DNA from 3 places in the Psychrobacillus sp. NPDC093180 genome. Region 3 is predicted to be linked to each of the others. Evidence: predicted binding sites of a transcription regulator. Region 3 holds the regulator's gene; each other region holds the start of a gene.
The links. Region 3 encodes LexA, which represses DNA repair genes until DNA is damaged. Its sites were predicted from a motif close to CGAACATATGTTCG; they were not measured.
Positions count from the first base shown of each region.

Region 1: the regulator LexA is predicted to act here: its motif matches at 1,893-1,906, upstream of ACIP9W_RS11135 (YhjD family protein).
Region 2: the regulator LexA is predicted to act here: its motif matches at 3,011-3,024, upstream of ACIP9W_RS19935 (Y-family DNA polymerase).

Region 1 is NZ_JBIVOJ010000006.1:219,065-225,414, reverse strand. It holds gene ACIP9W_RS11145 (FAD-binding protein) at 1-153, opposite strand, end outside; gene ACIP9W_RS11140 (EAL and HDOD domain-containing protein) at 438-1,667, shown strand; gene ACIP9W_RS11135 (YhjD family protein) at 1,925-2,290, shown strand; gene ACIP9W_RS11130 (competence protein ComK) at 2,287-2,829, opposite strand; gene ACIP9W_RS11125 (IDEAL domain-containing protein) at 3,008-3,247, shown strand; gene uvrB (excinuclease ABC subunit UvrB) at 3,381-5,363, shown strand; gene uvrA (excinuclease ABC subunit UvrA) at 5,369-6,350, shown strand, end outside.
Region 2 is NZ_JBIVOJ010000017.1:6,828-13,177, reverse strand. It holds gene ACIP9W_RS19950 (DUF1835 domain-containing protein) at 1-745, opposite strand, end outside; gene ACIP9W_RS19945 (hypothetical protein) at 770-1,213, opposite strand; gene ACIP9W_RS19940 (hypothetical protein) at 1,492-1,695, opposite strand; gene ACIP9W_RS19935 (Y-family DNA polymerase) at 1,711-2,964, opposite strand; gene ACIP9W_RS19930 (aminotransferase-like domain-containing protein) at 3,125-4,450, opposite strand; gene ACIP9W_RS19925 (DMT family transporter) at 4,595-5,503, shown strand; gene ACIP9W_RS19920 (ArsR/SmtB family transcription factor) at 5,805-6,350, opposite strand, start outside.
Region 3 is NZ_JBIVOJ010000012.1:28,008-34,357, reverse strand. It holds gene ACIP9W_RS17305 (amino acid ABC transporter permease) at 1-479, shown strand, start outside; gene ACIP9W_RS17300 (amino acid ABC transporter ATP-binding protein) at 492-1,238, shown strand; gene ACIP9W_RS17295 (OsmC family protein) at 1,258-1,692, shown strand; gene lexA (transcriptional repressor LexA) at 1,839-2,450, opposite strand; gene yneA (cell division suppressor protein YneA) at 2,624-2,941, shown strand; gene ACIP9W_RS17280 (YneB family resolvase-like protein) at 2,938-3,585, shown strand; gene ACIP9W_RS17275 (DUF896 domain-containing protein) at 3,651-3,884, shown strand; gene tkt (transketolase) at 3,973-5,973, shown strand; gene ACIP9W_RS17265 (YneF family protein) at 6,202-6,350, shown strand, end outside.

The sequences.
Region 1 (6,350 bases), on a different contig from region 3:
ATCATTACTTGATTTTATTGCTTTCATTTTAACAGGCAAAAGACGTCCGTGATCTTCTATAATTGGATTGGACAGTTGGATTTGAAATAAGTGATAAGAGCCAATAAATATCGTGACATATAAAATAATCGCAAAATAGCGATATTTATACATTTGCCTCTCCTCCTTTTCAAATAAAACTTTACTTTACCATTTTAATAAATCTACTAAATTAGTAAAAGCTACCAATTAACTATTTGGTAGCTTTTACTAGATGATAATTAAGCCAAGAACACCCGTGACTTAATTCCATAGGATACAAGCGGTTCCCCCTACACAACATATCGTTTTAGTAATAGTCTGTCATATTCCATTAATCCTTCTAACTGTTGATCGATTTTCATATTCTGATTTGTTACAATTATATTAATGAAATTTAAAGGATTAGAGGTATTCACTTGGACATTTTCGTTGCAAGACAGCCGATTTTTACTCAAGATGAACATATATTTGCATATGAACTATTGTATAGAAATGGACAGGACAATTCTTTTCCTACGATAGCAGGGGATGAAGCAACTTTAGATGTTCTAACGCATTCCTTTTTAACAATAGGTATTAATGAACTAGCAGGGGAAAAATTATGTTTTATTAACTTTACGGAGAATTTATTAAAAAAAGAAGTGTTTTCTAAATTTCCGGCGAATCGAATTGTGGTTGAAATTTTGGAGGATATTCCGATTACGACAGCTTTAATTGAGGATCTGCGAGAGATTAAATCCCTTGGCTTTTTGATCGCCTTGGATGATTTTGTCCTACAAAAGAACGTGAATTTATACGGAGAATTATTTTCTCTTGTAGACTATATTAAAGTAGATTTTCTATTAAGCACTCGAACGGAACGATATGCCATTGAACGAATCGTCAAAGCCAATTATCCGAACATCGTGTTGCTAGCTGAAAAAGTGGAAACAAGAGAACAGTTTCATGAAGCGAGGGCTGCCGGTTATAAACTTTTTCAAGGTTACTTCTTTGCAAAGCCTGAAGTGATAAAAGGATCAGAGATTCCAGCAAATTTAGCGCAATATTTTCGGATTATCAATTTGCTGCGGAATAACTCTGTTTCCGTAGAAGAAATTTCTAATGAAATCGAACGAGATGTATCACTTTCTTTCAAAGTATTAAAAATGATTAATTCCCCTGCAGTCCGTTCCAAATCTAAAGTCCGTTCCATCAAGCAAGGTGTGCTCATCCTTGGACTGGAGGAATTGAACCATTGGTTATATGTTTTATTACTACGTGAATCTAAAAAGAATCATTCAGGTGATGGTATGGCTCTTATTGAAGCATCATTGTTTCGAGCAAAACTCTGTGAATTATTAGCAAGGCGTAAATTTTTACAAAATGCTTCTGAGTATTTCCTAGTAGGTATGTTTTCTTTAATAGACACATTATTACATCGGCCGATGATTCATTTACTGCAAGATCTACCACTTTCGGATGAAGTGGCAGAAACACTTTCTGGAACTAAAACGGAAATGACTCCTTTTCTGGAACTTGCGATTGCATGTGATGAGGTCCGCTGGAATGATATGATCGTTGGAGCAGCCTTGCTTAGCATCGATCATTCCACATTAAATGCTCTCTATCTAGAAGCAAGACGCTTTGCAACTGAAATCACAAACTAACTCCCAGTCATGTTGGCTAGGAGTTTTTTTGTTGTACTCAAATAAATATGTTAAGACATATTAACAAGGACCGTACCGTATAGAAATAACATGCCTTATTAAATTTATCATCAAGATTTAGGGAGGCGGCTTACGAATACTCTACTAGTAATCGTTATTCATTTTTTCCAAAAAGTAACGTTTTTAAATTGTTGCATTTTCTTCTAAAAGTAGTACAATATAATGAGAACAAATGTTCCTTAAAAGGAGAATGCGATATGCCATTGATACCGGAAGAGGCCATCCCTTATTTAGAAAACATGATTTATCTCCCAATGGTATTAACTATTTTAGAAAAGGATCGAATGATTTTTGAAAGAGGCCCCTTTAAGTTAAAACGTCCATATGTAGCTATGGTAGAAGGAGCCACAAAGCATGTTCAAAGTGAATTAAAAAAGACGCATATTTATATGAAAAGGCACAGTATGAAAGTTCTTCGCGGAGAAGGTGATGATATGTTCACCGAATATGTATTTTTTCATGGAGGCTATGAAGAACATCGTCGTTACTTAAATGTCCGACTCCGCAATCGGGTGGAAGAACTACTCACCGTGTATTTGGCGATTGTAGAGACTGCACATTAATTAAAAAAGTTTTTTTGAAATAAAGGTCCGCGAGAAGGAACAAGTCCATTATTCACCAGGTGACTCATTCTTCTTAACAAGTGCATATTTAGTAGGTTAGCAAATCCAACTTGTCGGCTAATCGTATGTGGAGAAGAAGGTACTTGGATTGTTTGTCCATTTGTTAAAACGATTGTAGAGCCTCCTTCAGAAGGATAAAATGATTCGATGGCTCCAAGAGAAAACCATACGTTTAAATCAGATTTTGGAGAAAGAATGGGAAGTAAAATGCAGGGATTTCCATAGTCATATGCGATAAGAATTGGTAATTTTAAATAGTTTCCAATAGCTTGTTTCGATAATTTAGTGGATAGTTGAATGTTAGAACCATAATGGGAACAGGAAGAGCGGACAATATCATATGGCCTTTTACCTATTATTTTGGTTTCGCCCGAATAGCTAATGGCTTTGGTAAAAACTTTGTTATTAATTACAACTGGTTGAAGTACAGCGGTATCAAATGAAACTAGGAAAGGTTTTTCGTCTTTTTTATTGAACATATACATTCACTCCTTAGGCTGTTATAACTCGATTATAGATAAATATGGGAAAAAATCAAGTAAATTTGTCGAATTTTTAAAATTGTTATTTTTGGCTATAAAATCTAAATTTTCTAAAAATGATTGCAACTCACGTTCAGCTTTTATATAATGGAAAAAAGGCATCGGGGTGATGGAAATGGACAAACAATATTCATATGCAGAATTTTTAAGAGCAATGGGTCAGCCTGGGAAAGAAAGCTCTGCAGAAAAACTGTTGAACGAAATTTATCTTGATATGTTTTTGAACATTATCCACCGGGAACAAAGTAGTAATCGATTATTGAGATTGATAGACGAGGCGCTGGATCAGAAAGACAAAAAAGCATTTATGCAATATACAAATGCTTTGCAGCAGTTAAATAATCCAAAGCAATAGAAGGAAGCCGCTTACACTTAAGCGGCTTTTATTCTGCGCAAATAATAAAGTGAAAAAACATACGTTCGTTTTATTAGTGTTCAAAAAAAGAGTATGTTAAACTGAAAATATTCAAATCGTGGGAGGCTTATGTATGGAACAAATTTTTGATTTGCAAGCTCCGTATGAGCCAGCAGGGGATCAAATAGAAGCAATAAAAGAATTAGTAAAAGGTGTACAAGAAGGAAAAAAACATCAAACATTGCTCGGGGCAACGGGTACTGGGAAAACATTTACGATTTCAAATGTCATCCAGCAAACAAATAAGCCAACCCTTATAATGGCGCATAATAAAACACTTGCAGGACAGCTATATAGCGAGTTTAAAGAGTTCTTTCCTAATAATGCTGTCGAATACTTTGTTAGTTATTACGACTATTTCCAACCGGAAGCATACGTACCTCAAACAGATACGTATATTGAAAAGGATTCCAGCATTAACGAGGAAATTGATAAACTTCGACACTCTGCTACATCATCTTTATTTGAAAGAAAAGATGTCATCATTATTGCATCTGTTTCTTGTATATATGGGCTCGGGAATCCAGAGGAATACAGAGAACTGGTCGTTTCTTTGCGGACAGGAATGGAAATTGAGCGAAACCAACTGCTTAGAAAACTAGTCGACATCCAATATGAACGAAACGACATTAATTTTACAAGAGGAACTTTCCGTGTACGTGGGGATGTTGTCGAAATCTTCCCAGCATCCAGAGATGAAAAATGTCTTCGTGTCGAGTTTTTTGGTGATGAAATTGATCGAATTCGTGAAGTAGACGCACTCACAGGAGAAATAATGGCAGAGCGTGAACATGTAGCCATATTCCCGGCATCTCACTTCGTTACAAGAGAAGAAAAGATGAAGATTGCAATAGAGAATATTGAAAAAGAATTAGAAGAACAATTAAAAATCCTACGTGATGAGGATAAATTACTAGAAGCGCAGCGACTAGAGCAGCGTACACGCTATGATTTAGAAATGATGCAGGAGATGGGATTTTGTTCGGGGATCGAAAACTATTCTCGCCATCTTACTTTAAGAGAAGCAGGCGCAACTCCATATACATTATTAGACTATTTTCCAAAAGACTTTTTATTAGTAGTGGATGAGAGCCATGTTTCGTTACCACAAGTAAGAGGAATGTTTAATGGAGACCAAGCAAGGAAATCAGTATTAGTAAACCATGGTTTTCGCTTGCCGTCAGCACTTGATAACAGACCACTTACTTTTAGTGAATTTGAAGACCATATCCATCAAGCAGTGTATGTATCTGCAACCCCAGGTCCTTATGAGCTAGAACATACACCTGAAATGGTCGAACAAATCATTCGCCCGACTGGGTTATTGGATCCGATTATTACATTGAAGCCGATTGAAGGACAAATTGATGATCTGATCAATGAAATTCAGGAACGCACGGCAAAAGATGAGCGTGTCTTAATTACGACATTAACGAAGAAAATGTCAGAAGATTTGACGGACTATCTAAAAGAAATCGGCATAAAAGTACAGTACTTACATTCCGAAGTAAAAACATTAGAGCGAATTGAAATAATAAGGGATCTTCGTTTAGGAACATATGATGTCCTCATCGGAATCAACTTGTTAAGGGAAGGGCTCGACCTACCAGAAGTGTCTCTAGTGGCAATTTTAGATGCAGATAAAGAAGGGTTCCTACGCTCGGAGCGTTCATTAATCCAAACAATCGGGCGTGCGGCGAGAAATTCAAATGGTGAAGTAATCATGTATGCAGATAAAATAACAGATTCTATGCAAAAAGCGATGGATGAAACGACACGACGTCGTACAATTCAAATGGAATATAACGAAAAGCATGGGATCACACCGAAAACAATTCAGAAAAAAATTCGTGAGGTTATTCGTGCAACGCAAGTGGCGGAAGAGAAAGCGAGTTATGCACAGCAGTTAACAAGTGGAAAACCTCTAACGAAAGAAGAAAAAAATACATTGCTACAAAATTTAGAAAAAGAAATGAAAGATGCTGCTAAAGCACTTAATTTTGAACGGGCAGCACAATTACGTGATGCAATCCTTGAACTGAAGTTGGAAGGGTGAACCAAGTGAAAAACCAAGAAATTATTATAGAAGGTGCTCGGGCACATAATTTAAAAAATATCAGCTTAAAAATACCAAGAGATAAGCTAGTTGTTATGACAGGATTGTCGGGATCTGGTAAATCGTCTTTAGCATTTGACACTATTTACGCTGAGGGTCAACGCCGATATGTAGAATCACTATCGGCCTATGCAAGACAATTTTTAGGCCAAATGGATAAACCGGATGTCGACGTCATTGAAGGTCTATCTCCAGCTATTTCTATCGACCAAAAGACAACAAGTAAAAACCCACGCTCTACTGTAGCGACAGTAACGGAAATCTACGATTATTTACGTTTGTTATTTGCGCGTGTCGGAAAGCCAATCTGTCCTACACACGGAATTGAAATATCATCTCAAACGATTGAACAGATGGTTGATCGACTAGGTGAGTATCCGGAAAGAACGAAAATGCAAGTACTGGCGCCAATTGTGTCCGGACGTAAAGGAACGCATGTAAAGTTATTGGAAGACATGAAAAAGCAAGGCTTTGTACGTGTTCGAATAGATGGGAAAATCACTGACCTAGATGATGATATAAATTTAGATAAAAACAAAAAACATAATATTGAAGTAGTAATAGATAGAATCGTTCTGAAAGAGGGAGTAGAGGCAAGGTTAAGCGATTCGCTTGAATCAGCACTTCGACTTGCGGACGGTCGTGTATTAATTGATGTAATGGAGCATGAAGAAATTTTATTTAGCGAACATCATGCATGCCCGATTTGTGGATTTTCGATAGGTGAGCTGGAACCAAGGATGTTTTCATTCAACAGCCCATTTGGTGCATGTCCCGATTGTGATGGTTTAGGATCGAAGCTGGAAGTAGACCCAGAACTCGTTGTACCTGATAAAAGTATGACGTTGGAAGAGGGTGCCATTGTTGCATGGCAGCCAACAAGCTCACAATATTATCCCAAATTATTAGAAGCTGTGTGTAAACATT
Region 2 (6,350 bases), on a different contig from region 3:
CATCCTTCCAAATACGCAGTACTTCAGTTGTTTTCGAAAGTTTTCCCCATTCTTCTGCAAGTTTGTTACGGAGTTGTTCTGTTAATGGCTGTTCATTTTTGTAGGTTTTATAGATCCTATTTAATTTATCATGTCCCAATTCTCCTGTATGAACTGGAATGATGTTTGGCCATAGATGTTGAAAAGCTGTACTAATATTAAGGAGACGAATGTCATTTTTCTTTTCTTTCAGGATTTGCAAAACAAATCGTGCGCCGATTTGTTCATGGGCATTGTTTGCTGTCCATATGTAAATTGGTATATGCTCAGGTATTGCCTTTATTTCTGACAGCGTTTGTATAAACTCTTCTATATAGGTATGTGTGGTCTCTTCGTCCAAATTAATATGTAAGAACAACCACTTTTTTCTTTGTTTAAGTCCTTCTTCGGTGTGTAGTTGGTTCACGGGACCGATAGAAAACAAATCGGAAAATCGAATTACCTTCTCATCACTTGGTAGTGCTATTTTTAAGCTTCCTGCCGTCGAATCCCCAAACACGATATGTATTGTATGATAAGGCTGTTGTTTTTGTTTAGAGGAATACTGTAGCAATTCCTGATACTTTTTTTTCATGTTTTCAGTAAATTCACTTTCTGTATAGCTTTTTTTCTCTAGCAATTGAATTTGTAAAAAATGTTGGAGTAACAGTGATTTTGCTTCCTGCTCCGATAATTGCTCTATGAATTTTTTTAATTCCTGTATCATTTATTTATCACTCCTTTTGTTTGATTAAGAAATGTAACTTTGAATTGCATCCCACACGAAGATTAGTGAAGTGAGAGGAAGCAATATACAAAAGATAAGATTACTTCGAAAGATTGCCTTCCACATGCCCGTTCCATTTCTCATATACATAACCATTAAAGTAGTTGATATACTTACCATTGAAAAAAGTAAACATAGGGAATCTTTTTGTCTCTCAATCTGATATTCAATCGCTTCCACTTTCCATTCGTATTCTTTCGACAATGATATTGTTTGAGTACTTTTTTCAGTTCCAATTAAATTGAATGATTTAATCGTTATTTCATTGTTTGATGCTGAAACGACTTCATAACCATTTGGCGAATAGGAAACGTTGTAGACGAGAAGATAGGATAAATAGACCAAAGTGAGCATAACAAAAAAATATGGTACAAATGCTTTTATTTTTTGAGTAAAAGTTTTCTTCATATGAACCTCCCTATAGACTCCCCACTCTCCTTATTAAATAAGTAGGTACCTTCTTTTGTATAAATAATATAATGTCCGATGGATTTTTTCATTTCGGTTGTTGGAATTATTTTTTCTCTCATTGTACTTTCAACTGTAGTTACTGCTTCTTTATATGTATAAGTTGGTAAAGACCAAATAAATAGAACCATTAGCAGGGTTAATTATGTAAGTAGTGATTACTCGTTGCTATTATATATTCCCATCCGATAAATAAGTAAAAATGACTCCACTGGTTCCTAAAAGGAATGCTCATCTGCCCCATTTCCCTGTATTATCAATAAAGACATAATTGCTTGCAGTAAAAAGAAAGTAATATGCAAACTCCACTTATACAGTAAAAATACTTCTTTTCCATTCATTCCCTCCTCGTATAATTGTTCTACTTCTAGACTCGAAAGTCCTTCTAATAATAGGAAATAAAAAAGACCAAACGCATACAAACGTTCAGCCTTCTATTATTTCTTATGTCCCCCAAGCAATCCAGCACGTTTTCTTGCAGTTCCTGCTTCCGTATAAGAAACAGCGCGCAATATCGCATTGGAGCCATATTTACCTCGGAGGTAATCCATTGTTTTCCCCAGTTCTCGAACCTTCCATTTGTCTTCTTCAAATAGGCTTAGCTGCATGGAATACTCGGGTTCTAGATTAGTAATGGAAATCGCCAGCTTGCGAACAGGTCTGTGATCATAAAATTCATCAAAGATTTGTTCACATACTTTGTACATGGTCATCGTTGCATTTGTTGGTTCATCGATTGAACGGGAACGATTAAACCCTCCACCAAACGCGTTATGACTATAACTAATGGATAGATGAATTGTTCTTCCTGCCATTTCAGCTTCGCGAGCACGTCTTGCCACATCTTCACACATTTCTAATACGACCGTCATGATCTCCTCTTTGGAACGGTAATCACGAAATAGCACTTGCCCCTTTCCGTAACTAATTTGCCCTTCAGCTAACGGTGCACCTAGCTCTGACAAATCAATTCCTCGTGCATGATGATATAATTGGTTGCCCATAACGCCAAACTTAGCCTCTAATGTCTCAAGCGATGTGTTCGCTAGATGCCCAACACTTATAATTCCCATATTATTTAATGTTTTTTCTAAACGTGAGCCAATTCCCCACATTTTGCTTAATGGAGTAATCGGCCATAATTTTTTGGGCACATCTTTATATGTCCATTTTGCGAAGCCTGTTTTTTTCGCTTCTAGGTCAAGGGCAAGCTTCGCCATCAGCATATTTGGTCCCATTCCAACCGCACACGGTAATTGAAACTGGTTATATAGACCGCCTTGTATACGCCTAACTGTGTTTTCAACCGGTCCCCATAATTTTTCGGTTCCTCCCAAATCAGCAAAGCATTCATCGACGCTGTACACATGAATGCATTCACTTGGAACGAATTGATTTAAATACCGTGTGATTTCCATGGAAACGCGAACGAAAAATTCCATCTTCGGTTCGATTAAATGAATAGACGGATGATCTGGAATTTCAAAAAGCCGTGTTCCTGTCTTCACTCCAAAGTTCTTTTTCATCATAGGGGATGCGGCAAGCACAATACTACCTTTTTGTTCTAAATTTCCTATTACCGCAATTGGCGTGCTTAGAATATCGAGTCCTGCATCCGCTGCCGCACAGCTCGCGAAAAAGCTCCGTATATCAATGCATATAATTTTTCGATCTTCTAACCCTTCATGCATCGTCTCTCTTCTCCTTTAACAAAGAACGTTTGTTCTTATTGTATACCGAACATTCGTTTTTATTCAAGAAGGTTTTATTGGTAATAAATCCAAATAACTGGTGAAATGAAATGTTTTTTTGCACAAAAACAGCTTTGTATCGATACAAAGCCATGAAATATCAAAATATTTTACTTGTTTCTATTGCTTCCAGAATGAATTGAATTCCTTCATCAATTCTATCTTCCGGGATACTAGTTGTATTTATCTTGAGAAATTTATGATTTTGTTTATACCCTGTCAGATAATTTCTTTTGTAATCATCGACAAGAACATGGCGTTTCGCTAATTCTCGATGAAGCTTATTCATATTAATTTGTTTCGGTAGCTTGATGACCGTATGCATCTGATGATTATCATTAAATTGGTAATCCGAAAAGTAAGTTCTTAATACATTGCCCAGCGTTTTTGCTTTTTGTTGGTGCCTAAATACAATTTTATCTTTATGATGGGCATATAATCCACTTTTCATAAACGTCTGCATAATAACCTGACTCAAGGAATTTGTATGAATATCAATAATTTCTTTAAAGCTTTGGAAAATCTCAATCATATTTTCAGGTAGAACAGTGATACCTAAACGCTGACCAGGAAACATAATTTTAGAGAAGCTCTTTAAATAAATCACCCGCTGATTCGTATCCATTTCATAAAGTGTTTTGTAGCTATTATCTCCTTCAAAATCTCCTAAATAATCATCTTCTATTATGTAAAAATCATATTTTGCCGCGAATTCTAAAAACCTCTTTTTTTCTAGTTCATTCATCGTTGTGCCGAGTGGATTATGTAGCCGTGGCATCAAGTAAATATACTTAGGACGCTTACTTTGGATGATTTCTTCTAATTCTCTTAAATTAACCTTATCCAAATCTCGATGGCAGGTGACATAATCCAAATGAAGCCGTTCAATTAGGTTGATGACTTGATGATAGGTTGGCTGCTCTATCAGAATTGATTCCTTGTTTGTCAGCATTATTAAAGAAAGAATATGCAAAGCTTGCTGTGTACCACTTGTTATCATGATTTGTTCTTTTTTGGTAAAAATCTGTTCTTCTGCTAATAATGCTTGAAATGAAATTTTTAATTCTTCATTACCGGTAGTTGCCCCATAGGTGAATAGTTCTATCTTCTCATTTTGAATAGCTGCTTCCAAACATTGCGAATAACTGTCCAATGGAAAATCAGTCCAAGAAGTAGAGGAAGTGGAAAAGTCATATATTCCATCAAAAGAAGGGATATTTCCTTTTCTAGAAATGATAAAATAGCCCACATTTGGCTTAGCGTAAATTCTATTCGTATCAACCAGGTGTTGTAATGCCTGCGTTATCGTAACTTGACTCACTTCAAAGGTATCCATCATTTTCCTTACTGACGGAAGACGCTCCACATACTTTCCCAGCTCTATACGTTGTAAGATTTCATTTGCTACTAATTGGTGCTTCCGCATCTCATCCCTCCTCTAGATTTATATTACCATGGATCTTTTATAGGTATGCTTCACTTTGCCATGTTTGTATCGATACACATGTAAAAAGAAGTTCAGTTTATATGCCATCTCTTCTATATTCTAAAAAAGAAGGGAGAGGAGATCGTGAAAAAAAATAGCGCATTACTGGCAACAGTCGCTTTTTCTATTATTCTTGGATTATCTTTTATGTTTCTTAAGATTTCTTTAACATACGGAGGACAATTACTTATATTGGCACAGAGATTTACATTTGCCTTTTTAGCATTACTTTTATTTTTAGCGATAAAACCAATCAATTTACGATTAAATAAGAAGGAAGCTTTAGTTGTGTTCATTATTTCATTGTTCTATCCGATTCTATTCTTCACCAGCCAGATAATGGGACTTGATCAGTCAACGGTGACCGAGGCAGGAATCATTCAAGCGATTGCACCTGCTATAACGGTTCTATTGGCAAGTTTGTTTTTGAAGGAGCATATTCGAATAATACAAGGGACCGGAATCTTTTTAAGTATAGCGGGAGTCATTTTTCTACAATGGATGAACAGTTCTGGAGATGATGATTTTCATCTAATCGGTAATCTGTGGATTATCGTATCGATTTTTGCAACTGCATCTTGGCAAGTGATGTCTAGAAGTGCAACCAAATCGATAGCACCTCTTCAAATTACGGTATACATCGTGTCCATTGGCTTTCTATTTTTCAATACCGTGTACTTTATAAACGAAGGCTCTGCTAAGGAATATATTGATTCTCTGACAAAGATTCCATATTTGTTTTCGATTTTATTTTTGGGCGTCCTATCTACATTAGGTACGTCTTTATTATCTATTTACGCCGTATCAAAACTACCGGTTATTCAAGTAAGTGTGTTTAACAACGTTGCAACTTTAATTACCATTCTTTCGGGTGTACTGATTTTAAGCGAGCCATTTCATTATTTTCATGTTATTGGTGCGGTAATCATAATTTTGGGAGTTGTTTTGGTTAATACGAAAAGATCCATCTGGCCAAAGCAACAGATCAAATAAGCGTCAGTTTCATATAAAAAATTTATAATTATTAATCTGGAATATTTCAGAAAAACAAAAGAGAGATATTGCTTTTGTACAATATCTCTCTTTTTATCCATTTCCTCTAGCGAAGTTTTGGTGGAAAAACCAGGTCAATTTTGATTGTTTTAACCGCTTTATATACTTGCAAAATGCAATCAAATCAATATTTTCACTTCAAATGCTCTGTAAATTATTCACGCTATATAATCAGTATAAATAGAGTTATTTTACAAAAGATTGCTTTTTTATACAAGGACAGCTACCGGTTTAGACTACTTTAAAGATGGTCGACAGTAATACCTAAAGTTTCGTATAATCCCGCTTTGCCCCTCTCTGTAATTTTTACAGCTCGGTCAGGAAGCTTTTCGAACCAGCCTAGGTCAAACAAACGCACTAAAACGGCTTTTCCTAACGACCCAGCCAGATGGTAGCGTCTTTCGCTCCAATCCAGACACTTTCGAGCAAAATGTCTTCTATTCTTTTGTAAAATATCCGTATCGATTTCTAAACAATAAAAAAACTCTTTCCCCTTATCCGTTACAAGAAAATCATCTTGATCTTCTATTAAATATTCTTTTTCTAAAAAGGCTTCTGTTATAGATACTCCAAGTTTTCCTGCCAAGTGATCAAAACAAGTGCGAGCAATTTTAATTTTCTCTGCTCGTGAAGAACTCTTTAGGGAATTGATACGTGCAGGAGGGGCAATAACAATCAATGTTTCTATCGCTCTGGCCACATCAGTACTTGCCAGGCGAAAGTAACGATGTCGACCATGTTTTTCTACACGAACGAGATTTCCTTCTACCAGTTTTGTCAGATGACT
Region 3 (6,350 bases):
TATCGATTATTCGGGGAACACCACCATTAGTTCAAATTTTTATCGTGTATTTTGGGCTTGTCGATTTTGGGATAGAGCTAGGTTCATTGACAGCTGCTTATATTGCATTAAGTATTAATATTGGTGCTTATGTATCGGAGGCATTTCGAGGAGCGATCCAAGCGGTGCCTGCCGGGCAAACAGAAGCGGCTCTTGCGACTGGGATGACAGAGGCACAGGCTATTCGCCGTATCGTTATTCCACAAGCGATACGTATCGCGATACCACCACTCGGGAATACATTTGTTGGGATGCTGAAGGAGACTTCTTTAGTTTCTGTGATTGCAGTTACGGAGCTTATGCGCTCAGCCCAATTATTAATCGCACAGTATTATGTAAATATGCCGTTTTATTTAACGATTGCTTTAATGTATTGGATCATGAGTACGGTATTTACATTTATATTAAGTAGATTAGAAAAACAATTATCCGTTTATTAAGGGGGGACAGTCTTGATACAGATAAGTGATTTATCGAAAAGCTTCGATCAACAGGAAGTGTTAAAAAATATTTCGCTGACGATTCCCGCTCATCAAGTAGTCGCGGTTATTGGACCGAGTGGTTCAGGAAAGAGTACGTTTTTGCGGTGTATCAATGGATTAGAGAAGATTACTGGCGGGGCAATTTCTGTTAATAATCATCAACTATTTGCAAAGGATTCGAGAAAAGTACAACAAAAAACAATTCATGCCATCCGTCAAGATACTGGTATGGTTTTCCAACAATTTAACTTATATCCTCATAAAACGGTGATTGAAAATGTAATGGAAGCATTGATCGTCGTGAAAAAGCAATCGAAGGAACAAGCGAAAGCAATCGCTTCAAAAGTTTTGAAACAGGTCGGCTTGCAGGAAAAAGAGAATGTCTATCCTTCGAAGCTCTCAGGTGGGCAACAGCAGCGTGTAGCAATTGCACGTGCACTGGCCATGGAGCCTAAAATTATGTTGTTTGACGAGCCAACCTCCGCATTAGACCCAGAGCTTGTAGGAGAAGTGTTGAAAGTGATGAAAGAATTGGCTGATGAAGGTATGACAATGGTTATCGTTACGCATGAAATGAGGTTTGCACAAGATGCGGCAGATCGCATATTATTTATGGCGGAAGGTCAAATTGTAGAAGATGCAGAGCCGAAAAAGTTTTTTTTACATCCATCAACAGAAAGAGCCCAAAAGTTTTTAGCAAAAGTAAATGAGTTTTAAAAAAGGAGCATGATAAACAATGGAAGTAAAAGCGATATGGCAGGGTGGACGAGCGTTTGAAGCAAAAGGTGCATCTGGTTATCCAATGGTAATGGATGCAACGGCAAACTACGGGGGAGAAGGAAAGGCTCCGACACCAACGGAAATGTTACTTAGTTCGTTAGCTGGTTGTATTGGAATTGACGTAACGATGATTTTAAAACCACATTTAGAAAAAATCGAATCAATTGAAATCACAGTGGACGGGGCTCGTCGTGAAGAATTACCGACTGCATTTACGGGATATACATTATTATTTGATGTAAAAGGGGATATTGATGCGAAAAAGGTTATTCGTGCTATTAAACTTGGAGAAGAAAAGTATTGCGCAGTTTCTGCTTCGTTAAAAGCGGAAGTAACTTATCGATTAATATTAAATGGAGAAGAAGTAGAAATACAAGCAACAGAAGGATAAAACAAAACCCACTCATCTGATTAAAGATAAGTGGGTTTTTCGATGATTTAAACGAAAATGTCCACTTTTCGTTTAAATATGATATCGGCTCTTTGTCATCATACGGACTTTCATATAATTTGTCAAGTTTACGAGAATTCTATCCCTTATTGGATATTGCGGTATACGCCAACTACTTTACCGAGAATCGATACTTGGTCAACAATAATTGGATCCATAGAAGAATTTTCAGGTTGCAAGCGGAAATATGATTTTTCTTTGAAAAAACGTTTAACCGTAGCTTCGTCCTCTTCTGTCATTGCGACAACTATATCCCCATTATTAGCAGATTGTTGTTGTTTTACGACAACATAATCACCATCTAGTATACCTGCCTCTATCATACTATTTCCCATAATCTCTAACATAAATAAATGATCATCGGCTGTACCGAATGTTTCAGGCAGCGGGAAAAACTCTTCAATATTTTCGACAGCAGTAATTGGTAGACCTGCTGTAACCTTACCTACTAACGGAACATGGACAACACCTTGTTTTTCGGCAATACCATCAAGAATTTCAATTGCGCGTGGTTTCGTCGGGTCTCTTCTAATAAGGCCTTTGCTCTCAAGACGAGCTAAGTGCCCGTGCACAGTAGAACTCGATGCTAGTCCGACTGCTTCGCCTATTTCACGTACGGAGGGTGGATATCCTTTCGTACGAACTTCTTCCTTAATAAAAGCTAAAATGTCCTCTTGTCTTTTCGATGCTTTTTTCAATGAGTTCACCTCTTTTTTGGTCATTTTTCTACTAAATTCTTTCTTACTATAAGTATAACAGTCTCTCATACATTATGCAAACATAGGTTCTAATAAGTGTTGACAAAAACAAATGTTCGTTTTATGATAGGAACATAAATACCGAACAAACATTCTAATTAGGGGGATTTAACGTGAATTGGGTAAAAGAAAACAATTTTATTACATTATTTTTAGGATTATGTGTTGTTTTTATGATGACGCTGATTATCTCTAATACATTATCGACAGAACAACAATCTGAAATTAAAATAGAACATGGCGACTCTTTATGGGAACTTGCAAATAAGTTTGCAACAGACGAACCAAAAGAAGAATGGATAAATAAAGTAATGGTCATGAATAATTTACAAAGCTCTCATATTCGAGTAGGGGAAGTGCTTGTTATTCCGGAGATACAGGAAAATTTCCATTTTGATCATGGCACAGAGATAGCGAGTGATAGTAATTGAAAGCAGTAATATATTGTCGTGTGAGCACGGAAAAAGAAACGCAAGAATCTTCTTTAGCCAGACAAGAAGAGGAACTGATAGAATTTGCACAAGCGCAAGGTTATGAAGTATGTGAAGTGTTTACAGATCAACATAGTGGATATGATATTGAGCGCGAGGGCTTGCTTGATTTACTCGTATACATAAAGGATTTCGATATTAAAGCGGTTTTCGTTCAGGATGAGACTCGAATAGGTCGTGGAAATGGTCGAATGGCAGTGCTTCATTTACTTCAAAAAACTAATACATCTGTCTTTACTTTACAAGATAAAGGTATATTGAATTTAAATGAAATGGATTCTATGCTGTTAGAAATTTTAGCACTGGTGGAGGAATATCAACGGAAGCTTCATAATGCGAAAATCAAGCGGGGAATGAAACGAGCTGTTTCTAAAGGATTTCGACCTGAGAAAAACTTAAAGGTAAAAGGAAATCCGGAAGGAAGAGAACGAATTGATGCACCTGTAAATGAAATTGTAAGGCTGCGAAATGCTGGGCTAACGTACGAAGAGATAGCTTCCACGTTAAAAGGATTAGGCTTTGAAATAAGTAAGGCAACTGTTCATCGCAGATATATTGAATTTATGGAGACAGAGGAAGTGTAAAGACTTGCACTCTGTCTCTTTTTTACTTACCTTTATAAGAGATACAAAAGGAAAGGATGATATATATGTTAAGTAAACAAAAACTAGCACGCATTGGCGAGCTCTCCAAAAAATCTAAAACAACTGGATTATCCATAGAAGAAGCAAAAGAACAAAGCGCTCTAAGAAAAGAATATTTAGAAACGTTCCGATCTACTATGAGAGATACTATTGAAAGTGTGAAAGTAATCGATCCTGCTGGAAATGATGTTACTCCTGCAAAAGTACAACAAGCCAAAAAAGGTAAGTTTCTGAATTAATTAATCATTTCAGAAACCATTGATAATAGATGCATTGTTGTCTAAACTAGAGCTATAGTTAAAAATTTTGTTCGAGAGGATGTCATTCATGTCATTACAGTCAGATTTACTTGCAATTAATACAATTCGTACCTTATCTATTGATGCAATCGATAAAGCGAATTCAGGCCATCCAGGTCTTCCAATGGGAGCTGCACCAATGGCTTATACATTATGGACAAAGCACTTACGTCACAACCCTAATAATCCAAACTGGTTTAATCGTGACCGTTTTGTTTTATCCGCAGGTCATGGTTCCATGCTTCTTTATAGTCTACTTCACCTTGGTGGGTACGACTTACCGATGGAAGAGATAAAAAACTTCAGACAGTGGGGCTCTAAAACTCCAGGACATCCAGAGTTTGGTCATACTGTAGGTGTAGAAGCAACAACTGGTCCTCTTGGACAAGGTATTGGAATGGCAGTAGGTATGGCTATGGCAGAAGCTCATTTAGCAGCTACGTACAACAAAGAAGACCATGCTATTGTAGATCATTACACATATGCGCTTTGCGGAGATGGCGATTTAATGGAAGGTGTCGCAGCAGAGGCGATTTCACTTGCAGGGCATTTACAATTAGATAAGCTAATCGTTTTATATGATAGCAATGATATTTCTCTTGATGGAGATTTGCACAAATCTTTCTCTGAGAAAGTGGAGAAACGATTTGATTCTTACGGATGGAATTATATTTTAGTGGAAGACGGAAACGATATCGCTGAAATTTCCGCTGCAATCGAAAAAGCGAAAGCACAAAATGATAAACCAACCCTTATTGAAGTGAAAACAGTTATCGGTTTTGGTTCTCCAAATAGAGCTGGTAAATCGGATGCACATGGTATGCCACTTGGAAAAGATGAAACAGCTTTAGCAAAAGCGGCATATGAATGGTTATTCGAAGGTGACTTCCATGTACCAGAAGAAGTATATGAGACTTTTAAAGAAGCTTCTCAGCGTCAAGGAGTAAACGAAGAAAATGCTTGGAATGAACGATTTAGCTCATATGAAGCATCATTTCCAGAGCTTGCTACTACATTTAAACAAGCAATCAGTGGAGAGCTTCCGGAGAATTTTGCGTCTGCAATGAAAACTTATGAAGAAGGTTCATCCCATGCGACTCGTTCTGCTTCTGGAGATGCAATTAATGCGATTGCTCAAAATCTCCCTTCATTCTTTGGAGGAAGTGCAGATTTAGCAGGCTCAAATAAAACAACGATGAAAAATGCTGGAGATTTTGCTGCAGAGAATTATGCAGGCAAAAACATTTGGTTTGGCGTGCGTGAATTCGCGATGGGTGCTGCTTTAAACGGTATGGCACTTCATGGTGGCTTAAACGTATTCGGTGGTACATTCTTCGTATTTAGTGATTATGTAAGACCTGCGATTCGTTTATCCGCTCTTATGGGATTACCAGTATCTTATGTGTTCACACATGATAGTATTGCCGTTGGAGAAGACGGTCCTACACATGAACCGATCGAGCATTTAGCTTCGTTACGTGCAATGCCAGGTTTGTCAGTCGTTCGTCCTGCTGATGCAAACGAAACAGCGGAAGCATGGAAACTTGCTGTATCTGCGAAAGATCATCCGACAGTACTTGTGTTATCTCGTCAAAACTTGCCGACGCTAAAAGGTTCTGTAGAACAAGCAAGTGAGGGTGTTGCTAAAGGTGCTTATGTCATCTCACCAAATGAAAATGCGGAAGCAATTCTACTTGCTACAGGTTCAGAGGTTAGTCTAGCTGTAGAAGCGCAGACAGCGCTTGCTGCTGAAGGCATTCAAGTTTCAGTTGTTTCAATGCCATCATGGGATTTATTTGAGAAACAAGATGCAGCCTATAAACAATCTGTTTTGCCATCTCATTTAACGAAACGATTAGCAATTGAAATGGGATCATCTCTTGGCTGGCACCGTTATGTTGGCTTTGAAGGAGACGTCATTGCAATTGATCAATTTGGTGCTAGTGCTCCAGGGGAAATTGTGATGAAAGAGTATGGTTTCTCTGTAGAAAATGTTGTTGCGAAAATGAAAAACTTACTACAAAAATAAAGCGAAACTTCAATCAGTGGGAGGTACTTCATTCCCGCTGTCTTGAAATGAGAGTATAACTGCCCGTTAATGCGGGATAAGAAATGTATAAAAGCAGTTCGAATACTTGTCGTTAATAGTATTCGAATTGCTTTTTTCTTTAATTTATATAGAATGCACAGGGAATATATAGTATAATTTTCAGTGGTGTCTTGTACACGTAGACAAGAACGTAAAGGAGGAGAAAATATGCAAACTTGGATATGGATTATTATTGTAATCGTTGCGTTAATCGCTGGTGCGGCAATCGGTTTCTTTGCAGCACGTCAATATATGATGAAATACTTAAAAGAAAACCCACCTATCAATGAACAAATGCTTCGAATGATGATGGCACA